Regions from separate parts of the Arthrobacter glacialis genome, predicted to be linked through region 2. Evidence: riboswitches for the same ligand, from Rfam matches in the RefSeq annotation. Region 2 holds a riboswitch; each other region holds the start of a gene.
What was found. A riboswitch is a leader RNA that binds a small molecule or an ion and turns the genes downstream of it on or off. The one in region 2 is predicted to bind S-adenosylmethionine.
Positions count from the first base shown of each region.

Region 1 (4,275 bases), on a different contig from region 2:
TTGTTGGCCTGGTCCGCGCATTCACCTTTGGCAAGGCGATCCTGCAGGCCAGCTAAGCTCTACTGCATGACAGTTTTGGTATTTCTGGATCCCGTTCACCCCGCTGGCCGGCTGGCCGACGCCTCATCCCCCACCATTTTGGCTACGGATCAAGGCGTGACGCGGGGGGACGGGATTTTTGAATCCCTGCTCGCCATCAATGGTGTCCCCCGCAAAGTCCAGGCCCACCTTGACCGGCTGGCGGGTTCGGCACTGACCATGGATCTGGCGATTCCGGCGGCGGAGGTTTGGCTGGCAGCCATTACGACGGCGCTCACGGCTTACGCCGGCGGCTCGGCTGCCGAGGGGCAGGCAGTGGTGAAGTTGATTGCCACCCGCGGCCCCGAAGGCGGCAACACCCCCACCGCCTGGGTGCAGGTCTCAGCCGTCTCACCGGCCTTGGCCAAGCAGCGCGACGCCGGACTGTCGGTGATCTTGTTGGAGCGCGGCTATGACAGCGACATTGCCGCACGGGCGCCGTGGCTGCTTTTAGGCGCGAAAACCCTTTCCTACGCGGTGAACATGGCCGCCCTGCGCCACGCCCACAGCCAGGGGGCCGATGACGTGATCTTCACCAGTGGTGACCAGCTGGTGCTGGAGGGACCCACGTCGTCAGTTCTGTTGGCACATATCTCGGATGATTCAGGTGTCCCGGTGAAGCGGCTCATCACACCCCATCTGGATACCGGAATTTTGCCCGGCACCACTCAGGGAGCGCTCTTTGCAGCGGCCAAGGAGGCTGGTTGGGAACTGGGCTACGGCCCCGTCACCCCGGCGGACTTGCTGGACGCTGACGCCGTCTGGCTCATTTCCAGCTTGCGGCTGCTGGCCCCCGTGAACACCATTGACGGTGTGGAGATCGGCACGGCGGCCAACCGGGCGCAGCTCAGCGCCGAACTCAGCGCACTGTTGGCCACAACACTGTAGGAGACTATGCGGTTAGGCGGCTACGCTGTCTGACTCCCACTGAACAGGCACCAGTGGACGGAACTTGTTGGCCAACAGGATCAACACAATAGTCGTCGCTATGAACGCCACGGCAATGAACAGGCAGGTGATGGCCACGGCGCCGTAGCCGCCGTTGGCCGGATTCAGGAACGGGTAGGCATACCAGCCGGTGATGGCACCGCGGACCAGCGAGTAGGCCAAATAGGCCAAGGGGAAAAACACGGCGATCCAGAGGCTGCGCAGCGAAAGGGGCTTGCGGGGGGACTGGATGAGCCAGTCTGCCACCACTACCACCGGCATAACGTAGTGCAGCCAGGTGTTGATCCACGGGAGCAGCGAGCCAAGGTCCACATCACGCAACAACGCGCTGAACACCATACCCACCAGCGCCATGGCAACCACTGAAACGCAGCGCAAAACCTGCCACAGCGGCCCCAGCTCCTTGCCACGCCACGTCAGCACCGACTCCACCAACAGCACCACCGCAGCAAAAATGTTGCCAAGATTGGTGAAGTAGCTGAAGAAGTTCAGCACTGGGAAGCCATTGCTGATGTGAATACCCAGTTGGGTTCCCACGGCAATAAGCGTTACGGCACCGAACAGGAAACGGACTGCGGCAAAGGCGCGGGTCAAGGTCATGCGTTTATCTTGCCACTTGGCGGGGTTGCCGTGTTGCAACGCGCCCGTCATGTTGAGCCACACTGACACATTCTTGGGCCCGCTGCACGGCTCATGTGCTATTTTTTCAAGTAAGTAATGAGTGCCAGCGTCAAGCCCTGACTCGCTGGCCGGCAACCCTCTTTCCGGCGGGGTGCCTCAGGTGAATACTTGGCAAACCCAGCTACCCAAGCCACAGGTTTGCAAGCGTGAACGTCTTATTGCGTGCTTATCAGCCAACCCTCGTTAAGCGCAGTCTCCCGCTTGCAGATTTAGCGCTTTCTTGCAATGAGGAGAACACATGTCCGCGGACGAATCCCCCCTGGCCTACCGGCTCATCACCGGCCCCGATGACAAGTCTTTTTGTGAGCGCATTTCAGAAGCTCTGGCCGAAGGCTACGTGCTCCACGGAGGACCGGCCGTAACCTTCAACGGGACCAGCGTCATCTGTGCCCAAGCATTGATCCTCCCACAGGCCATTGCCGTCAGTGACGCAGCAGTTGCCACGGCCGTGGATGAGCTCGATGCTGAGCTGGAGTTCGACGGCGAGGGCATCGCATGAGCTACGCAGGAGACCTTGCCCCGGCCACGGCTTGGGAACACCTGGCAGCAGGCGCGGTACTCCTTGATGTGCGCACCGAGGGAGAATGGGCGCACATTGGCGTTCCAGACACCTCGGCACTGAACACTGAGCCTGTCTTCATCCAATGGAACCTGGCCAGCGGACACAACAACCCTGACTTTCTGGCGCAGCTATTGGCGGCAGTGCCCACGGAAAAGCCGCTGGTGGTGTTGTGCCGCTCCGGCGCCCGTTCCATCGCCGCGGCCCACGCCGCCACGGCTGCCGGGTACACGGCCTATAACGTCCTGGAGGGCTTTGAGGGTGAGCCGGACAGCTACGGCGAGCGGGTCATCAACGGCTGGAAGAACCGCAGCCTGCCCTGGCGCTAGCAACGCAGCGCCCCGCGCCGCCGCCGTAAGTCAGTCAGTCAGTCAGTCAGTCAGGACCGCACCACCAGCGAAATAGGGTAAGTCATTGAGTAACTTTAACGAGCACGCCGCCACCTGGGCGCAGGACACCCAGGCCGTGCGCGGCGGGCTTGACCGCAGCAATTTCTCCGAAACCTCCGAGGCCTTGTTCCTGAATTCAGGGTTCGTGTACGAATCGGCTGAGGCCGCCGAACAGGCCTTCACCGGCGAGGCGGACCGGTTCGTGTACTCCCGCTACGGCAACCCGTCCGTGGCAACCTTCCAGGAACGCCTGCGCCTGCTCGAGGGCAAGGAGGCCTGCTTTGCCACGGCCTCGGGCATGTCCGCCGTTTTCACGGCCTTGGGTGCCTTGCTGGCGGCCGGGGACAGGGTGGTTGCCTCACGATCACTCTTTGGCTCCTGCTTTGTCATCTTGAACGAGTTGCTGCCGCGGTGGGGCGTGGAAACGGTGTTCGTGGACGGACCGGATCTGGATCAGTGGCGCGAGGCCCTTTCGGTGCCGACCACTGCCGTGTTCTTTGAGTCCCCGTCGAACCCCATGCAGGAAATCATTGACATACAGGCGGTGTGCGACCTGGCCCATGCCGCGGGCGCGCAGGTGGTGGCCGACAACGTGTTTGCCACCCCCCTGCTGCAGCGATGTGGCGATTTTGGTGCGGACATCATTGTGTACTCCGGCACCAAGCACATTGACGGTCAGGGGCGTGTTCTGGGCGGCGCCATCCTGGGCAGCAAGGAGTTCATTGACGGTCCCGTCAAGAACTTGATGCGGCACACGGGCCCCGCCTTGTCGGCGTTCAACGCGTGGGTCCTGACCAAGGGCTTGGAAACCATGAACCTGCGCGTCACGCATTCGTGCAACAACGCCCTGGCCCTGGGCGAGTTCCTTGAGGCCCAGCCACAAGTTAGTCTCGTGCTGTACCCGCATCTGCCGTCCCACCCACAGTACGAGCTGGCTAAGAAGCAGATGAAGGCCGGCGGCACGGTGCTGACGTTTGAACTGGCGCAGCCGGGCACCGGAACCACCAAGGATGCAGCGTTTGCCCTGCTCAATGCCCTGCAAATCATTGACATTTCCAATAATTTGGGCGACGCCAAATCCCTGATCACCCACCCTGCCACAACAACCCACCGCGCCATGGGCGCGGAGGCCCGTGCGGCCATTGGCCTGCGCAACGGCTTCCTGCGCTTGTCAGTGGGTCTGGAGGATGTGGAAGACTTGAAGGCTGATCTGGCGCAGGCGTTGTCCGCTATTTAGCGAGCTTGCGCGCCCATGCGGAGAAGCTGGCCACGTCGGATCCGGACATGACGGCGGCCGGCGGTTCGCTCACGGGGACAACCATCAGCGCCAGCGCGTCCGCGGGAAATACTGCCATCCATTTTCCGGCCTCGGAGGCCCTACCGGCCGTCGCCGCAGCATCAACCCCCACCGCGTTGCACAGGAAGACATCCGGGCTGGCCCCCATCGGATCGACCATGCTGATCCGCCCGTCGAGCAGTTCGAGGATTTCCGCGTGAAGCATGGTCACGGTGAGGTCGCTCGTGGTCAGCTGCACGCAGTGCATCAGCTTGGCGCCTTTGCGCCCGCGCGGCAGGTCCACCTCGGTGGCCGTCAACCCAGCACCCTGCCACGGGATTCCG
Region 1 is NZ_PPXB01000001.1:73,249-77,523, reverse strand. It holds gene CVS28_RS00385 (HdeD family acid-resistance protein) at 1-56, shown strand, start outside; gene CVS28_RS00380 (aminodeoxychorismate lyase) at 67-966, shown strand; gene CVS28_RS00375 (Pr6Pr family membrane protein) at 979-1,626, opposite strand; SAM riboswitch class IV at 1,740-1,860, shown strand; gene CVS28_RS00370 (DUF1737 domain-containing protein) at 1,946-2,206, shown strand; gene CVS28_RS00365 (rhodanese-like domain-containing protein) at 2,203-2,595, shown strand; gene CVS28_RS00360 (O-succinylhomoserine sulfhydrylase) at 2,681-3,892, shown strand; gene CVS28_RS00355 (hypothetical protein) at 3,885-4,275, opposite strand, start outside.
Region 1: linked by a shared signal. The riboswitch ahead of CVS28_RS00370 (DUF1737 domain-containing protein) and the one ahead of CVS28_RS06725 (aminotransferase class V-fold PLP-dependent enzyme) in region 2 are both predicted to bind S-adenosylmethionine.

Region 2 (4,275 bases):
ACACGGCATGCTCCAGCTGTTCGGCCTCGTCGTGCACCTCATCCCAGGTGTAGCCAAGCTCGCTGACAAGGTAGGTTTCCAGCAGCCGATGCCTGCGCACCATGGACAGCGCCAGAGTTAGACCTCGCTCGGTCAGGTGGATGGGGCTGTACGGCTGGTGGTCCACCAAGCCCTGGTCCTTGAGTTTGCGGACCATTTCCGAAACCGAGGAATTGGCAACCCCAAGGCGGGTGGCTAAGGCGGTGGAGGTGATGGGTTTGTCCTGCCACTCCGTGTAGGCATAGATGACCTTGACATAGTCCTCGATGCTGGAGGAGGTGGCAGTTTGTTTCACAGAATCCAGCCTACCGCTAGGCTCAGAGTTTGTGCGTGCGCCAGGTCTGGGCCACGTAAGGCAGCTGGAGCTCTTCATCAGGAGAGTGACCCAGATGGTCAAGAAGGTACCACTGAAGATTTGCCATGACCTTGGCGCGGATGGGGTCCGAGGCCTTGAGGTAGTAGCTGCGGGATTTGGCCAGTTCCATGATGGCCTCTGGCGTCAAGGACTGGCTCCAGCGGGTGTTGTGCACGTGCGGAGCGGCGAATTCCTTACCAATGGTGGGGTGGAAGTCTGCCTTGTGGACGTCACCGGCATGCATGATGCGTGCCAGCCGGTGAACCCAAGGGATGCCGACGTCGAGCTGGTTCCAGATCAAGCCCAAGGTGCCGCCGGGGCGAAGTACGCGGGCAATCTCGGTACTGGCGGCGAGGGGATCGCACCAGTGCCACGCCTGCGCCACCACTGCCAGATCCATGGAGTTCACTGGCAGCTCAAGGTGTTCGGCCGTGCCCACAATGGTTGTGGTCCGGGGCAGCTCTGCGGCCAACTGGGTGAGCATGTCTGCCGAAGGGTCCACCGCCGTCAGATTCCAGCCGTGCCGGGCCAATAGTTGAGTGTACTTTCCCGTTCCCGCACCCACATCAAGGGCGTCCTTGATGGGGTGCGGGGAACCAGCGATTAGCCAGTCCAGGGAATCGCGGGGGTAGCTGGGACGGACCTGATGATAATGCTCCCCGCCTTCCAGAAATGCCGCAGCCATGTGCTTGCGCCGTTCCGCGTCGAAGACCGGTCCGCCTACCCCTGCCATAGTGCTCCCCTAAAGTTGTGCCGTTTTGCCCGTTCAACTTTACCGCGGGGGAGAGGGTGTGTTGTTTAAGTGTTGCAGGGGGCTGCGCCAGCGGTTCCGGGCGTGTTCGGGGCCCAGTGCGGGTACGCACGGTTGTCATCGGCGGGCACCCAGCGGCCGGCGTCAACCACGTAATCCCAGCCCAGCCCGTCACGCAACAGGGCACTGACACCCTCGATCAGGCGCTGTGCGTCCTCAAGCCGGGAACCCACACCAAAGCTGGCACGCAATGAACCCGACGGCAGGCCCAAACGGTTCAGCAGCGGGTGGGCGCAGAACTTGCCATCACGCACGCCCACGCCATGCTCGGCCGACAAGTAGGCGGCAACCAATCCGGCGTCGTACCCGGTGATGGAGAAGTTCACCACGCCGATGCTGCCGCACTCGGGGTAGTCTGCGGAGTCGGAGAACAGCGAATGGACGTTGACGCCCTCAATCGCGGCGAAGCCCGCCACCAGATACTCACGCAGCTGCTGTTCGTGGCTGTGCCAGTCCTGCGCGTCGAGTGCTGCCAGGGTGGCGGCGGCCTTGGCGAGAGTGGCGGCGCCCAAAACGTTGGGGGAGCCGGCTTCGTGGCGTGCGGGGCCGTCACTCCAGCGGGTTGATTCCAGTCGCACTTCCGTCACGGCGCCACCGCCGGCCAAATGCGGCTTGCCCGTGTCCAGCCAATCAGAGCGGCCCACCAAAACGCCCGCACCAAAGGGCGCGTACAGCTTGTGGCCGGAGAACGCCAGGTAGTCGATTCCGCTGGCGCTCAAGTCGATACGGCGGTGCGGGGCCAGTTGGGCCGCGTCAACCACAATGCGGGCGCCGTAGCGGTGGGCCAAGGCGGCCAGTTCATTGACGGGCAGCACCTCGCCCGTCACATTGGAGGCACCAGTGACGGCCAACAGGAGCACGTTGCCGGCCCGCAGCTGTGTTTCAACGCGGGCCAGGGTCGCTGCGATGGAATCCGCAGCCACCACTGAGCGGTGCGGCAGCGCCTGCCACGGAAGCAGATTGGCGTGGTGCTCAATATCCAGATACAGCACTTCGCCGTGAACGTTGGAGCGGCCCTCGGTGAACCCCTTTTGGGTCAGGATGCTTTGCACGCACCCGGCCAAGAGGTTCAAGGAATCTGTTGTGTGGCGCGTGAAGATGACGGTGTCATCGGGGCGGGCGCCCACAAAGTTGGCCACAATCTTGCGGGCATTCTCATACACGGACGTGCTGACCTGGGAGGCAAACCCTGCACCGCGGTGCACACTGGCGTAGTACGGCAAAACCTCGTTCAGGTGGGCGGCCACGTCCTCAAGTGCCGGGGCCGACGCCGCATAGTCAAGGTTGGCGTACCGCACCTGTCCGCCGTGGATCAAGGGGGCGTTTAAATCCTGGCCCACCACCGGCAACAAGGGAGATTTGGATAGGGATGTTTTTTCCAAAAGGGCGTAGCTCATGGGTAAATCCTTCGACACAAAGGACCCTTGGAAGGAGCCAAGAAGTCCGCGCTTGCCATGACCGCTCCGGCCTGACCTGGTCGTCACCCGGGGCACCCCGCCGCGAAAGGAGGGTTGCCGGCCAGCAAACCGGGGTTTAGCGCTGGCACTCGTGACCTATGCCAAAAAGATTAGCCCAAGAATAGAGTTCTCGCATTTGTTACGTCATGAAACGCACGCCGCCGTTGGGCCGGGGGCAGGCGGGCAAAAAGAACGACGGCGGAAGCCGCCGTCGTTCTTAATACGATTGAGCTAAATGCCGTGGATTAGCCCAGCAGATCGTCCCAGTTGGGGTTCAAACGCTGCAGGACTTCTGTGTGCAGGATGGAGTTGGTGGCCAAGGCGTTGCCGCCGAAGGGGCCGTCTGCTCCCTCCAGGGATGTGAATCGGCCGCCAGCCTCGGTCACGATCGGCACCAGCGCGGCCATGTCGTAGAGGTTTAGTTCGGGCTCGCAGGCGATGTCCACGCTGCCCTCGGCAACCATGCAGTAGGACCAGAAATCGCCGTACGCGCGGGTGCGCCAGACGTCGTCGGTGAGGGCAATGAACTCATCACGGTTGCCCCGTTCAGCCCAGCCGCTCAGAGACGAGTAGGACAGTGACGCGTCCTTGAGCTCTGCAACATTGGAGACGCGAATGCGGGTGGCGGCGGCCAGAGACTTGCCCATGTATGCGCCGGTGCCCTCGGCAGCCCACCACCGCTTGCCCAGGGCTGGGGCGCTGACCAAACCAACCACGGGGCGGCCCTCATCCACCAGGGCAATCAGGGTGGCCCAGACAGGAACTCCGCGCACAAAGTTCTTGGTGCCGTCAATGGGATCGATGATCCAGCGGCGTGTTCCATGACCCGTGCTGCCAAACTCCTCGCCCAACACCGCATCGCGGGGACGTACCCGGGACAGTTGGCTGCGGATTGACTCCTCGGCGGCCTTGTCAGCATCCGTCACGGGAGTCAGATCCGGCTTGGTCTCAACCTCCAGATCAAGGGCCTTGAAACGGGCCATGGTCAGCGAATCCACGCTGTCCGCCAACACATGGGCCAAGCGGAGGTCGTCGTTGTACGTCTGGGGTTCAATCGTCATGTACATCACGCTATCGCGATTTGTCCCAAACGCCCGTTACGACGCCCTCCGGCGCCTGAATGCCAAATAAACCCGTGGCAGTTGGGGTTGGCGGCGCTATTAGTGAACTTATGCGCTGAACCGGAGCCGGGTAGTGCGCATATCTAAATTCTTGTGAAGTTATGCGCAGAACCCACCGCGAGTCCAGCGCATAAGTGTTTATGCACAGGACTCGCCATGGGTTCAGCGCATAAGTTCACTGCGCCCCGAGCCCGGCCAGCACAGCTACTCGATGATGCCCAGTTCCTTTTCCGCGGCGCGGCCCTCTGTCCTGTCGCTGGTGCCCAGCAGGCGGCGAAGCGAGGCAAGGCGGGCCGGTCCGGCGTCGCCGGCGAGCCCTGCAGCCACATAGGGGTCCAGGCCGCAGTTCACCGCGACACTGTCATGCTTGCAACCGCGTTCACAGTCGTCCGTGCCGGGCTGCAGATCGGGGAAGGCTTGGAGGATCCTGTCCGGGTTCACGTGGGCCAGTCCGAAGGAGCGGATGCCGGGGGTGTCAATGATCCAGGAGCC
Region 2 is NZ_PPXB01000004.1:314,407-318,681, reverse strand. It holds gene CVS28_RS06735 (metal-dependent transcriptional regulator) at 1-334, opposite strand, end outside; gene CVS28_RS06730 (class I SAM-dependent methyltransferase) at 357-1,127, opposite strand; gene CVS28_RS06725 (aminotransferase class V-fold PLP-dependent enzyme) at 1,193-2,602, opposite strand; SAM riboswitch class IV at 2,646-2,759, opposite strand; gene hisN (histidinol-phosphatase) at 2,908-3,723, opposite strand; gene rsgA (ribosome small subunit-dependent GTPase A) at 3,988-4,275, opposite strand, start outside.

Region 3 (4,275 bases), on a different contig from region 2:
AAGCCTGAGGTGGGGGCTGCGCCGTCGTAATAGTCCCCGCCGGCAAAGTTCGGGTCCTGGCGGATGGCGAGCGTCTGCGTCTGGGCAAAGGCAATTTGCTCAGCCGTGCTGGCCGCGCAGGCAGCCACCACGGCGCAGCGGCGCACCCGCTCCGGATAGCTTGCCGCCCACTCCAAGGCACGCGCACCGCCCATGGAACCACCCACGACGGCGTGCCACAGCTTGATGCCGAGCTTGTCGGCCAGGCGCGCCTCGGCGTGGACCGAGTCGCGGATGGTGACGAAGGGGAAACGGGACCCGTAAGGTTTTCCGTCGCTGGCGATGCTGGACGGGCCGGTGGTGCCGTAGCAGCCGCCCAGCATGTTGGCGCACACCACAAAGTACTTGTTGGTGTCGATGACGTCCCCGGGCCCCACCAAGCCTTCCCACCAGCCGTCTTCCTCTGAATCGCCGCGGCTCACGTGGGTGCTGCCGGTCAGGGCGTGCTGTATGAGCACGGCATTGTCGCCGGCCTCATTCAGCGTGCCCCAGCATTCAAAGGCCATGGTCACCGAGGGCAGCGAGCCCCCCGCTTCCAGCGGCAATGCGCCGATCTCAAGGGAACGCAGCACACCGCCGCCCCGTCCTACGGCCGCGGAAAATTCTTCACCCACCGCGGTGGCCGCCACGGAGGCAGACCCCGTGGCAAGCATACTTTTTTCCTCCGTGTGTCCCACCGAAATCACGCTTGTTTTGCCGCGCGGAATCCGGCTTCGAGATCGGCCAGGATGTCAGCAATATTCTCAAGGCCCACCGAGAGTCGGACCAGTCCCGGGCGCACACCGGCAGCCAACTGCTGCTCCGGTGAAAGCTGTGCATGGGTGGTCGACGCCGGGTGGATGACCAGGGAGCGCACGTCGCCAATGTTGGCCACATGTGAGTGCAGTTCCAGGCCGTCCACGAATCGCTTGCCAGCCTCGGCGCCGCCCAAGATGTCAAAGGCGATGACGGCGCCGGTGCCCTTGGGACCGTACTTGCGGCCACGCTCGAACCAGGGGCTGGAGGGGATGCCTGCGTAGGCCACAGCCTCCACGTTCTCGTTCGTCTCGAGCCATTCGGCAACGGCAACCGCGTTGCTCACGTGGCGCTCCACACGCAAGCTCAGGGTTTCGATGCCCTGGGCAATGAGGAAGGCGTTGAACGGTGCCACGGCCGAGCCAAGGTCGCGCAGCAACTGCACGCGTGCCTTGAGGATGTAGGCCAGGTTGGCGCCCAAGGCGCTGCCCACACCCAAATCGCGGGCGTACACCAAACCGTTGTAGGTGACATCCGGGGTGTTGAAGCCGGGGAACTTCTCCGGGTTGGTGGCGAAGTCGAACTTGCCGCCGTCGACAATCACTCCGGCGATGGCACTGCCGTGGCCGCCCAGGTACTTGGTGGCGGAGTGGATGACAATGTCGGCACCCCATTCCAGCGGTCGGATCAGGTACGGGGTTGCCAGGGTGTTGTCCACCAGCAGCGGCACCCCTGCCTCGTGGGCGATGGCGCTGATGTTCTCAATGTCCAGCACGTCTTGGCGCGGGTTTGACACAACCTCACCGAAGAAGGCCTTGGTGTTGGGACGGACCGCAGCACGCCATTCATCCAGGTTGTCGGGGTCGGAGACGAACGTGACCTCGATGCCGAGCTTCTTCAGGCTGTGGGCAAACAGATTGTAGGTGCCGCCGTAGATGCTGGGGCTGGAAACAATGTGGTCGCCTGCTTCTGCCAGGTTCAAGATGGCGAACGTGGTTGCCGCCTGGCCCGAGGCGAGCAGGAGTGCTGCCACGCCGCCTTCCAGACTGGCAATGCGCTGTTCGACGGCGTCCTGGGTGGGGTTGCCGATGCGGGTGTAAATCGGTTCCAGCTCTGCCAACGCGAACCGGGCAGCGGCGCTCTCGGCCGAGGGAAAAACAAAGGATGTTGTCTGGTAGATCGGCAGGGCGCGTGCCCCTGTGGTGACGTCCGGCTCCTGGCCTGCGTGGATCTGACGGGTTTCAAATGACCAACCGTTGCTCATGGTTGAATTCCTTCACACTAGAGGCCTGCGGTAAAAAACCCTCCAACGCAGCATGCGTGAAGGGCTTTCGACTCGATGGCCCGCGCTTGCACTGGAACCGGGCGGCTCAGTGCCAGGTCTTCACCCGGGGCACCCCACCGCGGAAGGAGGGTTGCCGGTCAGCGAGCCGGGGCTTGTCGCTGACACTCATGACCTACATCCAGTGTGGAAGATCCCTTCAGGCGCCGCAAGATTGTGACGAGTTTATGACCTTGGCCGAAGATCTGCTTGAAATATGCGCCAAAAAGTGGCACCGGCTGAATTTATGAACCATTCCACCACCGTGAGTGCGCAGCTGATGAGACTTGGAGCCCCACACGTCGCATCAGCTGCGCACTCACCGAATTGCCAGGACCTGGAACTACTTTCCCAGGCCCGCGCGGCGCAGAGCCTCGGCCATGGCGGTGTTGGCCGATGGTTGAGGCGTTGCGGGGCGTGCTGGACGGTCGCCGCCTTGTCGGGCGGAGTCCTGACCCGGGGTGCGCCTCTGCCCCGCACCCCGTGACTCTGCCGCACCCTGCTTGGGAGTTAGCCGCCCGGGGGTGCGGGCGGCGGGGGTGCGGGAGTCGGCGTCGAACTTCCTCGAAGACGTATCGGCGGCGTCATCCAGACGCAGCGTGAGGGAAATGCGCTTGCGTTCGGGCTCCACTTCCAGAACCTTTACGCGGACCACCTGGCCGGACTTGACCACAGTATGAGGGTCCGAGACGAAGGAGTTGCTCATGGCCGAGACGTGCACCAGCCCGTCCTGGTGCACGCCAATGTCCACGAACGCGCCAAACGCCGCTACATTGGAGACGGTTCCTTCCAGGATCATGCCGGGGCGAAGATCGGTGATCTTCTCAATGCCGTCCGTGAACGCGGCTGTTTCAAAGCGGGGCCGGGGATCGCGGCCAGGCTTCTGCAGTTCGGTCACAATGTCGGCAACTGTGGGCAGGCCAAAGGTGCCGTCCACGAAGTCGGCCGGGTTGACCGAGGACACAGCCCCAACGCCGGCAGAAATCTCGGCTGATGTGGCACCCACCGTGGCAAGGATCTTGCGGGCCACGCCGTACGCTTCGGGGTGCACGCTGGAGGCATCCAACGGTTCCGCTCCCCCGGTGATGCGCAGGAATCCCGCACATTGTTCAAACGCCTTGGGACCAAGCCGGGCCACCTTGAGCAGTTCGCGGCGCTTGTTGAACGGGCCGTGCTCGTTCCTGTGCGCCACAATGTTCTCGCTCAACAGCGGTCCGACGCCGGCCACCCTCGCCAGCAGTGCCGGGGAGGCGGTGTTCAGGTCCACGCCCACGGCGTTCACGCAGTCTTCCACCACCGCGTCCAGGGACCGTTCCAGTTTGGCCGGGGTGAGGTCGTGCTGGTACTGGCCCACGCCAATGGATTTGGGATCGATCTTCACCAGTTCCGCCAGCGGATCCTGCAACCGGCGGGCGATGGACACGGCCCCACGCAAGGACACATCCATGCCGGGCAGTTCGGCACTGGCCAGGGCCGACGCCGAGTACACCGAGGCTCCCGCTTCGGAGACAACAAGCTTGATGACTTGGCGGTCCGGGGCTGTGCGCTTGAGCTCGGCGACAAGTTCGGCGGCCAATTTGTCCGTCTCCCGGCTGGCTGTTCCGTTGCCAATGGCAATCAGCTCAACGCCATGCTTGTTGGCCAGGGCCACGAGGGTGGCAAGGGATTCGTTCCATTTCCGGGCGGGCGCGTGCGGGTAGATGGTTTCCGTTGCGGCAACCTTGCCGGTGCCATCCACCACGGCAACCTTGACGCCGGTGCGCAGTCCCGGATCCAGACCCAGGGTTGCGCGGTTTCCGGCCGGTGCCGCCAACAAGACGTCTCGGAGGTTTGCCGCGAAGACGCGCACCGATTCCTCCTCGGCGCTTTGGAACAGCCGCACGCGCAGGTCAACCGAAAGGCGGGTCAGGATGCGCGTGCGCCAGGCAAGTCGGGCGCTGGTCATGAGCCAGCTGTCCGCTGCCCGGCCGGATTCGGCGATGCCCAGGGAGTGCGCCACGGCATTTTCGTAGCGGGAACGTGCCAGGGCGGCGGCGTCGGCGTCACGGGTGTCGGCCTCGGCCAAATCCAGGCCCAGCACGCCGTCTTTTTCGCCGCGCAGCAGCGCCAGGACACGGTGGCTGGGCAGCGTGTGCGGGGGTTGGGAGAAGTCAAAGTAGTCCTTGAACTTTTCGCCCGCC
Region 3 is NZ_PPXB01000002.1:71,002-75,276, forward strand. It holds gene metX (homoserine O-acetyltransferase MetX) at 1-692, opposite strand, end outside; gene CVS28_RS02465 (bifunctional o-acetylhomoserine/o-acetylserine sulfhydrylase) at 722-2,038, opposite strand; SAM riboswitch class IV at 2,116-2,232, opposite strand; gene CVS28_RS02470 (Tex family protein) at 2,439-4,275, opposite strand, start outside.
Region 3: linked by a shared signal. The riboswitch ahead of CVS28_RS02465 (bifunctional o-acetylhomoserine/o-acetylserine sulfhydrylase) and the one ahead of CVS28_RS06725 (aminotransferase class V-fold PLP-dependent enzyme) in region 2 are both predicted to bind S-adenosylmethionine.